Regions from separate parts of the Geodermatophilus sp. DSM 44513 genome, predicted to be linked through region 2. Evidence: predicted binding sites of a transcription regulator. Region 2 holds the regulator's gene; each other region holds the start of a gene.
What was found. Region 2 encodes LexA, which represses DNA repair genes until DNA is damaged. Its sites were predicted from a motif close to TCGAACANNTGTTCGA; they were not measured.
Positions count from the first base shown of each region.

Region 1: the regulator LexA is predicted to act here: its motif matches at 2,392-2,407, upstream of RTG05_RS01250 (HNH endonuclease signature motif containing protein).
Region 3: the regulator LexA is predicted to act here: its motif matches at 1,724-1,739, upstream of RTG05_RS08895 (HNH endonuclease signature motif containing protein).

Region 1 covers NZ_CP135963.1:260,847-265,116, forward strand. Annotated here, with positions in the region: gene RTG05_RS01230 (glycosyltransferase) at 1-531, shown strand, start outside; gene RTG05_RS01235 (SGNH/GDSL hydrolase family protein) at 528-1,259, shown strand; gene RTG05_RS01240 (hypothetical protein) at 1,326-1,799, shown strand; gene RTG05_RS01245 (hypothetical protein) at 1,796-2,245, shown strand; gene RTG05_RS01250 (HNH endonuclease signature motif containing protein) at 2,418-3,584, shown strand; gene RTG05_RS01255 (hypothetical protein) at 3,731-4,270, shown strand, end outside.
Region 2 covers NZ_CP135963.1:3,158,473-3,162,742, reverse strand. Annotated here, with positions in the region: gene RTG05_RS15350 (ABC transporter permease) at 1-1,076, shown strand, start outside; gene RTG05_RS15345 (enoyl-CoA hydratase/isomerase family protein) at 1,073-1,861, shown strand; gene lexA (transcriptional repressor LexA) at 1,952-2,755, opposite strand; gene RTG05_RS15335 (LysM peptidoglycan-binding domain-containing protein) at 3,028-3,696, shown strand; gene RTG05_RS15330 (hypothetical protein) at 3,826-4,270, shown strand, end outside.
Region 3 covers NZ_CP135963.1:1,833,054-1,837,323, reverse strand. Annotated here, with positions in the region: gene RTG05_RS08915 (molybdopterin-dependent oxidoreductase) at 1-92, shown strand, start outside; gene RTG05_RS08910 (hypothetical protein) at 101-538, opposite strand; gene hisH (imidazole glycerol phosphate synthase subunit HisH) at 565-1,203, opposite strand; gene RTG05_RS08900 (hypothetical protein) at 1,279-1,512, shown strand; gene RTG05_RS08895 (HNH endonuclease signature motif containing protein) at 1,759-3,015, shown strand; gene RTG05_RS08890 (nucleotidyltransferase family protein) at 3,114-3,704, opposite strand; gene RTG05_RS08885 (hypothetical protein) at 3,701-3,877, opposite strand; gene hisB (imidazoleglycerol-phosphate dehydratase HisB) at 3,953-4,270, opposite strand, start outside.

The sequences.
Region 1 (4,270 bases), 1.7 Mb from region 2:
GGGGCGGTGCTGCTGGCGACGGCCACCCGGCTGTCGCGGGAGAAGCGTCCCCACCTCGCGGTGGCCGCGCTGGCCGAGCTGCGCCGGCGGGGGGTGCCCGCGGAGCTCGTGGTGGCCGGCGACGGTCCCGCGCGCGGCGCGCTGCAGCGCCGGTCGGCCGGCCTGCCGGTGCGCCTCCTCGGGCACGTCCGGGACCGTCCGGCGCTGGCCGGCCTGCTCGGCGCCGCGGACGTCGTGCTCGCGCCCGGGCCGGTGGAGACCTTCGGCCTGGCCGCCCTGGAGGCGCTGGCCTGCGGGACGCCGGTCGTGGTGCACCGCGACTCCGCGCTGCCCTCGGTGGTCGGCGCGGCCGGTGTCGCCGCCGGCGGGACCGCGGCGCAGATGGCCGACGCGGTCGAGTCACTCCTCGCCGAGGGGGAAGCCACCCGCCGCGACCGGGCCCGCCTGCGCGCCGAGCAGTTCCCGTGGGACCGCACCGTCCGCGGGTTCCTCGCCCTGCACGGGGCGGCCGGCCGGGAGGTGGCCGCGTGACGGTGCGCGTGGTGTCCCTGGGGGACAGCACCAGCTGCGGCGAGGGCGTCGGCGTCCGGGTGCCGGCCGAGCGGACCTGGCCGGTGCTGCTGGCCCGCGGCGTCCCGGACGCCGAGCTGACCTGTCTGGCGGTGCCCGGGGCCCGGCTGCGGGAGCTGCGCGCCGGCCAGCTGGCCCCCGCGGTGGCGGCCGCGCCGCACCTGGCCACGCTGCTGGTGGGGCTCAACGACATCGCGCGGGGCGGCTTCTGCGGCCGGTCCTTCGCCCGTGACCTGACCGCGGTCGTGCAGGCGCTGCGCGGCGTGGGCGCCACCGTGCTGCTCGGCCGCCTGCACGACCCGTGCCGGCTGCTGCCGCTGCCGGCACCCGTGCGCTCCGCGGTGCTGCGCCGGGTGGCGGAGGTCAACGGCGCGGTGGACCTCCTCGCTGTCCTCCCCGGGGTGCACGTCCTGGACCTGGCGGCCGTGCCCGGCGTGCAGGAGCGCCGCTCGTGGGACGTCGATCGGGTGCACCCCGCGGCCGAGCTGCACGGGCGGATCGCCCGCACCGCGGCGGAGGTGCTGCAGCGCGCCGGCCTCGGCCTGGCGCTGCCGCCGGTGCCGTCGCTGCCCGCGGGCGGCCCGTCGGTGGTGCGGGAGGTGCTGTGGGCGGCGCGGCACGGAGCACCCTGGCTGGCCGGTCACCTGCGGGGGGTGACGGCGACGGCGCTGGAGCTGGCCCGCACCTGAGCCGGGGCGTCACCTGATCGTGGCGGCCGGTGGCCCCCGCGGCCGCCGCTGTCGAAGATCACCGCCGTGACCTCCCCGGACGTCGTCCTCGAGCTCCGTCCACCGGCCCTCGTCTCCGTCCTGTACTACGCCTCGCTCGCGGTGCTCCCCGTCATGGTGGTGATCGCACTGAGCACCGAGGGCCCGCCGCTGTTCACCGTCGTCTTCGTGGTGTTCGCCCTGGGCATCGGCGCGTACAACACGGCCACGCACCTCAGCCGGGCCCGCGCCTACGCCGACGGCTCGTTGGTGGTGCGCAACCGGCTGTCGACGCGCCGGCTGGACCGTGCCGACATCGACCGGGTGGTCCTGGGGCGACAGGGCGGCTTCGGATCGCTCGCGCAAGTCGAGCTGCTGCTCACCGACGGGTCCACCCTGCCCCTCGTCGGCACCGAGACGCTGCCGCTGCCCGGGCCTCGGCGGCGCCTGGAGGAGCAGGTCGCGGAGCTGCGCCGCTGGGTGGAAGCCCCGGGCCACGCCTGGCCAGGACCACCGCCGTGACCCCAGCGGACGTCGTCCTCGACCTGCGCCCGCCGGGTCCGGCCGTCGTGCTGTACGTGCTCTCGGTGCTGCCGGCCGTCGTCGTGGTGCCGATCGTCCTCGACGACTTCTCGCCGACGGTGGCCGCCGTGGTCCTGCCCCTCTACGTCGGCGTCCTCGCCTTCAACACCGCGACGGTGCTGAGCCGGGCCCGCGCGTACGCCGACGGTTCGCTGGTGGTGCGCAACCGGCTGTCGACGCGCCGGCTGCAGCGCGCCGACGTCGACCGCGTGACGGTGGCTCGCCGGCGCGGTCCCGGGTCGGCGTGGCAGCTGGAGCTGCTGCTCACCGACGGGTCGACCCTGCCCGTGGTCGCCACGCAGACGCCGCAGAGCCGGCCACAGCGGCGGCTGGAGGAGCGGGCAGCGGCGCTGCAGCGTTGGCTGGAGGACGCCGCCCACCGTTGAGGGAGCCTGGTGACCGCGGGCTGAACGCGTCTCCGCGGGAACGTGGGAGGCCCGCGCCCGCCACTGGCTGTCGCGTCTCCGCGGAGACGCCTTCCTTCTTCTGCGCCGCGCTGACCTGAGGTTCTGTCGGTGGCCGGTCGTAGCCTCCGGACACCTGAGCGAAGGAGGCGACGTGTCCGACCCCGGTGGCACGCACCCGTCCGGCAGCCCGCTGCCCGAGCTGGCCGCGGCGATCACCGCCGGCGCGGTCCGGCTGGCCGCAGCGACCGCCGCCTGGCTGCGGCTGGTCGCGGAGTTCGACGACCGCGGCGGCTGGCACGGCGTCGGCATCCGCTCCTGCGCGAGTTGGCTGTCCTGGCAGTGCGGCCTGTCCCTCGGCCCGGCCCGGGAGCACGTCCGGGTGGCCCGCGCGCTGCGGGTCCTGCCGCGCACCGAGGCCGCGTTCGCCGCTGGGCAGCTTTCCTACTCCAAGGTGCGCGCGCTGACCCGCATCGCCGAACCCGACACCGAGGCCGCGCTGCTGGACCTGGCGGTGGAGACCACCGCCGCCCAGCTGGAACGCTTCACCCGCACCTGGCGGCGCACCGACCGGGCCGATCTCGCGGCCACCGACGACTGGGACAGCGAGCGCGAGGGCCCGCTCCCGGAGCCCGAGGAGCGCTTCGAGTCCTGGTGGGACGACGACGGCATGCTCAACGTGCGGTTGCGGATGCGCCCGGAGGACGGCGCGGACTGGTTGGCCGCCGTGGAGTCGGTGGCCGAACGCGACGCTCGCCGCGAACGCGCCCAGAACACCCGCGCCCGTGAGGGGGCCGCCGCCGGTGCCGTCTCCGGTGCTGACTGGCGGGAACGGCAGGAGCTGAGCCGCCGGTGCGCCGAGGACGACGCACCACCCGGGCTGGCCGCCGAACGCGTCACCGCCCGCCGGCTGGCCGCCGTGGCCGCACTGGCCCGCACCGGTGTGCACGTCGACCACCGCCCCGGCGGCCCGCCGCGGCGGGAGGTGGTGCTGCACGTCGACGCCGCGGTACTGGCCGACGACGCCGCCGCCGGCGTCGCCCACCTGGCCGGCGGGCCGGCGCTCACCCCGGCGCAGGCCCGCCGGATCGCCTGCGACGCCACCGCCGTCACCCTGCTGCACACCGGCCGCGAACCGCTGGCCCTGGGCCGCCGGCGGCGCCGCGCCAGCGCCGGCCAGCGCCGGGCGCTGCTGGCCCGTGACGGCGGCTGCGCCCGCCCCGGCTGCCCCGAGACCCGACCCGAACGGTTGCACGCCCACCACCTGCGGCACTGGCTGTTCGGCGGGCGCACCGACCTGGACAACCTCACAAGTTGCTAAGCAGCCCCCTGTGGCCGCATGGTGCGGCGGGCCCCGCGCCTAAACTCCGGAGTCCAGACGCGTCGATAAGCGACTGCGGCACGCACCTAGGGTGACTTTTGCGAATACTTTGGTTGGCTCATTTGCGCGCGGGGTGGCGGCAAACGGTGAGGTGGGCGCGCGAACATGTCGCGTTGATTTTCGTCTCGACGGTGGTGCCATTGGCGGCTTGGGTTGCGGCAATCACAGGCGACAACAATCCCGCCCTATCCATCTTCGCCGGCGTGATCGTCGGGGCCGTGGTCACAGCAGTCGCTACGTGGGTCATAGGACCCGATGTTGAGAGACAGATTAGACGGCAGACAGAGAGAGAGTCGGCTCTCGCGGAGATGTTGCAGATCTTGTATTCCAGTCATAGAAAAAGCCTAGGATTGACGGCGACCGTCCTTTCTCGAAACAGCGAAGCTCTGGGTGCCCTTGAGGAACTCGCCAGCATGGCAGATCGACTCGCGATTGTCTGTCTCAGGACACGAGACAAGGAAATGCTGCAGACATGCTGGGAGTGGCGAAATTTATGCGGGCAGGCGGCAATCACGGTGCGCCACCTCATCGATGAGGAGGGAGAAGGGGTCGCGGACAGCGAGGACGGGATGGTCCCGATCACGCTGATACTGGGAGGCGCCTTCGGCGACATTGAGGACTTGGAG
Region 2 (4,270 bases):
TGGCCATCCTGGGTGCGCCCGTGGGGTTCCAGACGATCCCCACGGTGCTGTTGAGCCTGATGCAGTTCCCGCCCCGCATCGAGGCGGCCGCGGTCATCTCCGTGCCGATCTTGGTGATCATCGCGGGCCTGCTCGTGCTGCAGCGCTGGCTGACCGGCGGCAAGCGGTTCACCGTCATCGGCGGCAAGCCCGGCCAGCAGGACGTCACCCGTCTCGGTGCTGGCGGTCGGGCGCTCGGGCTGACCTTCTGCTCGGCCGTCGTGCTGCTGAGCATCGTCCTGCCGTTCGGCGTGCTCCTGGTGACGTCCTTCCGCGAGGCCCTCGGGCGGCCGCTCGGCTGGGACAACTTCACCCTCACCGGGAACTACGAGCAAGTGTTCGGCCGCCCCCTGATCACGGCTGCCATGGGGAACAGCTTCGTGCTCGCGGTGGGCGGGACCGTGCTGGCGCTCGCCGTGGCGCTCCTGGCCGCATGGCTGGCGCACCGGACGCGGGCGCACAGCAACGCCCTGATCGCCCCGGTGATGGCGGCACCGCTGGCCTTCCCCGGTGCCGTGCTCGGAATCGGCTTGATCATCGCCTACGCCGGCACGCCGTTCGGGCTCGGCGGCACGCTCACCATCCTGCTCATCGCCTACGCCGGCAGCGCCCTGCCCTTGTCCTACGCCTACGTGCACGCCGGCATGGGCCAGATCGGCGCAGAGGTCGAGGAGGCGTCGCGGAGCCTCGGTGCGTCGTGGGTGCGCACCTGGCGCCGGATCACGGTGCCCCTGCTCCGACCGTCCCTGCTGGCGGCGGGGCTGCTCAACTTCGTCCTGCTGTTCCGCGAGCTGGAGATGTCGGTGTTCCTCTACACCGGTGCCAACCCGACGGTCGCGACCGTCCTCTACAACCTCGCCAGCGAGTCGCTCTACCAGCGCGTCGGTGCGCTCTCGGTTGTGATCCTGCTGATCAACATCGTGGTCACCGTGATCGCGATGCGGCTGCTGGACAGCAGACCCGGCGAGTCGCCGTCCCGGCGTCGCCGCCGTTCCCCGTCCGTCGCCCTCAACACACCCCCGGAGGAAGCCGCATGACCGCCACCGTCCCGGATCTCGGCAGTGGAGTGCACCTGCGGTACGAGACCCCGCACATCGCCGTACTGACGCTCGACAGCGAGCCGGCCAACACCTTCAGCTGGGAGAGCCGGCGGTCGTTCATGCGGGCGCTGGACATCCTGGACGCCGACGAGGACGTCCGCTGCCTGGTCATCACCGGGAAGGGCCGGGCGTTCACGGCCGGTGCTCAGCTGCGCGAGGACCAGTCGATGACCGACGAGCAGCTCACCGACTACCTGGCCGAGTTCGGCAGGGTGCTCAACGGCGTCCAGGACTTCCGTGCGCCGGTCATCGCAGCGATCAACGGCGCCACGGTGGGTGGAGGCCTGGAGTTCGCTCTCTGCAGTGACATCCGGATCGCCTCGACCGAGGCCTTCTTCGTCGCCGCCGGGGTCAACGTCGGGCTCATCGTGAGCTTCTGGCGGCTGCCACGAGTGGTGGGCCTCGGCGCGGCCAAGGAGATCCTGCTGACCGGGGCGCGCTACACCGCAGAGCAGGCACTCAACTGGGGACTGGTCACCGAAGTGCACGAACCGGCGGACCTGATGCCGGCCGCGCTGGCCAAGGCCCAGCGGATCGCGACGCGGGCCCCGTTGTCGGTCGAGGTGACGAAATCCGCGGTGACGCAGGCCATCGAGATGGACTTCGCGGAGGGGCAGGCGCTGCAGACCCAACGCTTCCTGGAGATGTTCCGCACCGACGACCACCAGGAGGCGCTACGGGCCTTCTTCGAGAAGCGGGACGGCGACTATAGGCGCCGATGACCCGGCCGCCACACGAGGCGGCCGCCGACCCTCCGGGCTTCGGTGGCCGCCTCGTGCCGGTCCCGCGACACGTCGGCAGACCGGCACGGGTCAGACCCGGCGCAGCACCGTGACCACGCGGCCCAGGACGGTGGCGTCGTCGCCGGGGATGGGCTCGTACGCCGGGTTGTGCGGCAGCAGCCACACGTGCCCGTCGCGCCGCTTGTACGTCTTCACCGTCGCCTCGCCGTCGATCATGGCGGCGACGATCTCGCCGTTCTCCGCCGTCGGCTGCTGGCGCACGACCACCCAGTCGCCGTCGCAGATGGCCGCCTCGACCATCGAGTCACCGCTGACCCGGAGCATGAACAGGGTGCCCTCGCCGACCAGCTCGCGGGGCAGCGGGAAGACGTCCTCGACGGCCTGCTCCGCGAGCACCGGGCCACCGGCGGCGATCCGGCCGACCAGCGGGACGTAGGTCGGGGTGGGGGCCTCGTCGGCGCCGCCGGCCGTCGCGGCGGTCGGTGCCGGCGCGCCGGGGACCTCGCCGGGCAGCCGGACGTCCAGCGCCCGCGGCCGGTTGGGGTCGCGGCGCAGCCAGCCCTTCTTCTGCAGCACGCTCAGCTGGTGGGCCACCGAGGAGGCCGACGAGAGCCCGACGGCCTCGCCGATCTCGCGCACCGACGGCGGGTAGCCGCGTCGCTCGATCGAGTCGCGGATCACCTCGAGGACGCGCCGCTGCCGCTGGGTGAGCCCGTCGCCGGCCTCGCCGCGGTCGGGGAAGGTGCGCACCGACGCGGTCCCGGCCGTCCCGGGCGCACCGGCGGCCGCGCCGGTCCGGCTCTCCGACGCCCGCCGCGGCGGGCCGTCGCCTCCCCGGGCCCCACTGCCCGACGTCCCCCTGCTGCCCGCCACGTCTCCTCCTCGCCGGCCGTGCCGCCACGGCCCGTGTCCTGCGCCCGGTGTCCCGCGCCCGGTCGCCCTGCGCCCGCCCGGACCGGTGACCCGGGGGCCGGGGCGGACGGGTGTCGGACGGAACGGTAGCGCCTCGGGACCGGTACTCCCAAACACCTGTTCGAAGTGTGCGCGGCGTCGGGTCGACCCCGTCGGCGGGATGCGGTAGACATCGCACAGACGTTCGATCGAACACGCGTTCGACGCGCTGGGGTGTGAGGAGGAGGCTCGTGGTGGACGTGCGTCAGGCCGTGCTGGAGTTCGACGCGGCGGTGCAGGTGCCGTGGCGGCCGCTGCTGGGGTCGGGGGACGCGCGGTGCGCACCCGCCCGGGCGGTCGGGGCACCCGGACCGGCGCGGTCGCCGGCCGGGTCGGTCCTCCCGGGCAGCGGCCCGCGGGTCGCCGGGCACCTGCGGCCGGTCCCCGACCGGCCGGGTGTCCCGGGGCCCCGCGCCGCGGTCACGGCTCCCGCCCGCGGGGCCGGCCGGTCACCGGCCGTCGGCAGCGTCCCGCCGGGTCCGCACCGGGTCCGGCCGGGGGGACGGGCCGTGACGTCGGGGGTGGGGTCCGCGGGCGCCGTCCGCGGCGGGTGCGTCCCCTCCGGCGGGGCACGTCTGCGGCTGACCGGGCGCGGGCGGGCGCTGGTGCGCGCCCTGGTCCTGTCCGGCGCGGTCGCGTTCGGCGCCTGGGTCGCGCCGGTCGTCGGGGGTCACCCCGGTGGGGAGCTGCGGCTGGCCGGTGGGGACAGCGTCGTGGTGGGGGAGGGGGACACCGTGTGGTCGATCGCCGGGGAGCTCGCCGGCGGGACCGGGGACGTGCGTGCCGTGGTCGACGCGATCGAGGAGCTCAACGACCTCGAGGGCTCGGTCGTCGTCCCCGGCCAGGTCCTCGCGGTGCCCTGACCAGGGGCCGGAGGTGGTCGGGAGGGGCGGCTCGGTCGAGGAGCGACAAGACCGCCCGGCCAGGTTCGTCAACCCGTCGTGCCGAGTCGCTCACCCGCCGTCGCAGGTCGCGGACCTACCGTCGGGTCCGTGTCAGCCACCCCCGGGCGCCGGGCCGCCGTCTTCAGCTCCCCGTCGCAGAACGTCGAGGTCCTCGTCGAGGGCACCTGGTGGCCGGGGTCGCTGCTGGGCTGGCGGCACGACGGCAGCGGCGCGTGCGAGGTGTGGGTGCGGGTGGCCGTGGCCGGTGCCGACCGCGAGGTCTGGACCGACCTCGGCGAGGTCCGGCTGCCCGAGGCCGACCCCGCGCCGGTGCTCGTGCCCGACGCGCCGGCGGCGCTGTCCCTGGGGCTGGCCGAGGAGCTGCTGCCGGGCGCTTCGACCGCCCCGCGGGTGTCCCTGAGCGAGGCCGCCGCCCGGGAGCAGCGGGCGGCCGGCGTCCTCCCCGGGTCGGGTGCCACGGACCGGCGCCGCCACGGCGGCCAGGTGACCGCCCAGCTGCCCGCCGTGCACGACGCGGCGGCCGCGGCCGGCC
Region 3 (4,270 bases), 1.3 Mb from region 2:
GACGCCGGGGTTTCTGGTGGGTCAAGTGGGTGGCGCGGGTCGAGGTCGTCGACGCACCGTGGTGGCTGCAGCCGCCGTTCCCGCCGCAGTAGCGCGGAGCTCAACCGGCCGGCGGGATGCCCGACCGTCGGGCGATGCGCGCACGCCACGCCGGGTCGATGGCGTCCGCCCCCACCACGTCGAGGTCGTCGGGCGAGTAGATGCCCGCACCGGCCTCGGAGTGCACCACCTGGACGCCGCCGACGGGCAGGAAACCGACCACCTGGGCGTACGGCGTGGTGGTGCCCTCGAGGGTGTCGGAGGTGCTGTGGATGCGCACCAGGTCTCCGAGGTGCACCCACGGTGGTGCCGCCACCAGGGGGGCGGGCGTGGCGTCCTCTCCGGGGAACAGTTCCCGCACAGCTGCGGTGGCCCGTGGCCCCAGCTCGGAGTACCGGACCCCCGTGGCGAGCTCGATGGGGCCGTGGTCACCCTGCGCCGTCAGCCGGAGCGAACGGTCGGGGAGGAACGTCGCCATCAGGTCCACGGTCCTGGGCACGACCACCTCTCCGAGCAGTTGGGCGGTCAGCCCAGCGTGCCGAGCCAGTTGGTGAGCAGCTGGGCGCCGGCGTCCCCGGACTTCTCGGGGTGGAACTGGGTGGCCGACAGCGGCCCGTTCTCCACGCCTGCGACGAAGCGGTCGCCGTGCTCGGCCCAGGTGACCAGCGGCGGGGCGAGCGGCGAGGGAACGCCCTCGGCGCCCAGCGGGAAGTTGCGGACGCCGTAGGAGTGCACGAAGTAGAAGCGCTGACCCTCGAGCCCGTCGAACAGCACCGTCCGCTGCGGCGCCTGCACGGTGTTCCAGCCCATGTGCGGCAGCACCGGGGCCTGCAGCTGCTCGACGGTGCCGGGCCACTCACCACAGCCCTCGGCGTCGTGTCCGTGCTCGACACCGCGCTCGAAGAGGACCTGCATCCCCACGCAGACGCCCAGCACCGGCCGGCCGCCGGCCAACCGCCGGCCGATCACCCGCGGTCCGTCGACCGCCTTGAGCCCCGCCATGCAGGCGGCGAAGGCGCCCACCCCCGGCACGACGAGACCGTCGGCCTCCAGCGCGACCTGCGGGTCCGCGGTCACCGTCACGTCGGCGCCGACCCGGGTCAGCGCGCGCTCGGCCGAGCGGAGGTTGCCCGAGCCGTAGTCGAGGACCGCCACCTTCTTCACGCCTGCCACGGTACGTGCGAGCGATCACGTGCCCGACGGGATTCCCGCAGCTGGGGTGGCGGCCGTCGCACCGCGGTGACCCCGTCGATCGCCCAGGTCCCCGCCGCGCAGGCCGTCCTGCGCGAGGATGGTGCGGTGGAGCGGTACGAGCACCACCCCCTGTCACCGGCCGGCGAGGTGGACCGGTGGGGTGACCTGGCTGCCGGGCTGAGGCACAACCGATCCGGCCGGCGCCGAGCCCTCCGCATGCTGCTCGCCCTCGTCGTGCTCGTCCTCGCCGCGACGGTACTGGTCTTCCTGCTGGCCTGAGCACCTCCTCCGCTGACTCCCGTGCGGCGCCCACGCGTGCCCGTCGCCGTTCCTGCCGCGCACCTGGGCGTCCTGCTCGACGGACGGTCCGCGTCCGCATCGGGGTCGTCGACCGCGCTCGACGGCCGCTCTGCCACGACGGCTCGTGATCTGTGGACAGGTCTCTGAGCTGGGGATTCGTGTTGATCGTGGTCCTCGTCCGCGGTAGACTTCGAACACCTGATCGGGCCGGTGGGAGGGGTGTTCGTGGACGAGCTGCTGGCCTCCGTCGATGCTCTGGCCGCCGAGGACCTGTCGCCGTTGTTCGGTCCGGCGCTGTTGGAGCGGTTGCGCCCGCTGCTGGTCCTGGCCAACCGGATCGACGCCGAGATCGCCCGCACGGTGGCCGAGTGCGACGGCGTCGGTGCCGCCGAGCACGACGGGCTGAAGACCATGGGCTCCTGGTTGCGCGGGCACGGGCACCTGTCGGACTCCGAGGCCGCCCGGGTGGTGCGGGCGGCCCGCGCGCTGACCCATCTGCCGGCGATGGCCGCGGCGTTCGCCGCCGGGGAGGTCACCGCGGAGCAGGCGGCGGTGCTGGGCACCATCGCCGAGCCCCGGATGCTGGCCCTGGCCGCCGACCAGGGCGTCGATGTGGCCGCGTTCGACGAGCTGCTCACCGGCGTCGCCCGTCAGCGTCCGTACGCCGACACCACCCGGGTGGTGCGGCACTACGCCGACCGCCTGGACGCCGACGGCCCCGAGCCCGACCCCACCGAGGGCCGCCGGTTGTCGATCACCCGGCACGCCGACGGGTCGGTGTCGGGGCGGTTCGACCTGGACGCCGTGGGCGGGGAACGGTTCACCACCGCGGTCGAGGCGATCACCCAGGCCGGCCGCTGCGCCGCAGACCAGCGCACCCGCACCCAGCAGCAGGCCGACGCGCTGGTGCAGCTGTCCGACACCGCCCTGGCCACCGGCGCGCTGCCGGTGCTGCGCGGCCACAAGCCGCAGGTCATCGTCACCATCGGCATCGCCGACCTCACCGACGCCGCCACCGGCCCGGGTGCCGGCCGACTGGCCTCCGGGGCGGAGATCTCCGCGACAGCGGCCCGGCGGCTGGCCTGCGACGCCGCGGTCACCCGGGTGGTGCTGCACCCCGACGGGCGGCCGCTGGATCACGGCCGGGACGTGCGACTGTTCCCCGCCCACGTCCGCCGCGCCGCCGAGGTCCGCGACGGCGGCTGCGTCTTCGCCGGCTGCGGGGCCCCCACCTGGTGGTGCGACGTGCACCACCTGATCGCCTGGATCGACGGCGGACCCACCGACCTGGACAACGCCGCACTCCTCTGCGAACGCCACCACACCAAGGTCCACCACGGCTTCCGCGTCCAACGCGACACCGACGGCCGATGGCACACCTGGCGCCCCGACGGCACCCCGATCCGCACCGGCCCGATCGGCGCGGGTCCGAGCAGTACCGGACCAGGCAGCACCCCCCCACCCCTGACCACCGCCGCCTGACCGGGGTCCACCACCACGAGCGAGCTCCGCCGGCACCGAGCCGGCAGCCGACCCGCGCCCATGGGGCAGTGGGTCCGCTGCCGGCTGCCGGGCGGGCGTCAGCGTTGCGGGGCGACGTCCTCCCTCGGCAGCACGGTGAGCTCGGGCCAGACCGTCGACCACCGCGCTGCCTTGGCCTCGTAGACGTGCCGCGGCGCCGGAGTGTGCCGGTTCGGGCGCACGACGAGGGAGAACAGGTCGTCGTAGCCGTACGGGGCGTACACCCGCGGGCGGCCGTCGGCACCCACGGTGACGCCGACGCAGCAGCAGACGGCTGCGAAGCCCTCGATGGCCTCGGTGCAGGTGTGCAGCGGCCGGGTGGGCGCGCCGAAGCGGTCGGCGTACCAGAGGTGCACCCGCGCCTGGTTGCGGACCTCCACCGGCACCGGCAGGTCCCCGAACAGGGCGGCAGCGCGGCGGATGACGGCGTCCTCGGCGTCCCAGGAGGTGTCGTCGTCGACGTAGAACAGGTCGGCGTCGCGCACCCCGGTTCCCGCCGGTCGCCCGGTCAGGTCGTTCCACACCGCCTGGAACAGCACCCCCGCGGTGAGCCACCACTGCTCGATGCCCAGCCCAGGGGCTCGCTGCAGCACCGCGGCCACCGTCGGGTCGGCGAGGACCACGTCGAGGAAGCGGGCCTCGTCGCTCACACCAGGCGGAGCAGGCCGGAGGCCGTCGCCAGCACGGCGGCGACCAGCAGCACGACGGCGAACACGACCTGCGGCCCGGTGCGGCCCTTGGTGTCGTGGTCGGCCCGCCAGATGCTCCAGGCCCCACCGAGCAGGAACCCGCCGAGCACCATCAAGCCCGCGCCGAAGCTCATGCGAGGCACCGAGAGGAGTTCGTGCGCGGCGCCGGAGCGGGGGGCGTGCGAGGCAGCGGAGCGGGGCGCATCGAGCTACAGAGCGCCCTTGGTGGAGGGCACGTCGGTCACCCGCGGGTCGATGGCGACCGCGGCCCGCAGCGCCCGCGCGAGCGCCTTGAACTGGCACTCGACGATGTGGTGGGCGTCCCGACCGGCGTAGAGCACCCGCACGTGCAGGCTGATCCGGGCGTTGAACGCGAAGGACTCCAGGACGTGCCTGGTGAGCGACGTCGGGTAGTCCGGCCCGATCATCGGCGTCATGCCCTCGGGCTCGTCGTGCACGAAGTACGGCCGGCCGGACAGGTCCACGGCGGCCTGGGCGAGCACCTCGTCCATCGGGATGGTGGCGTC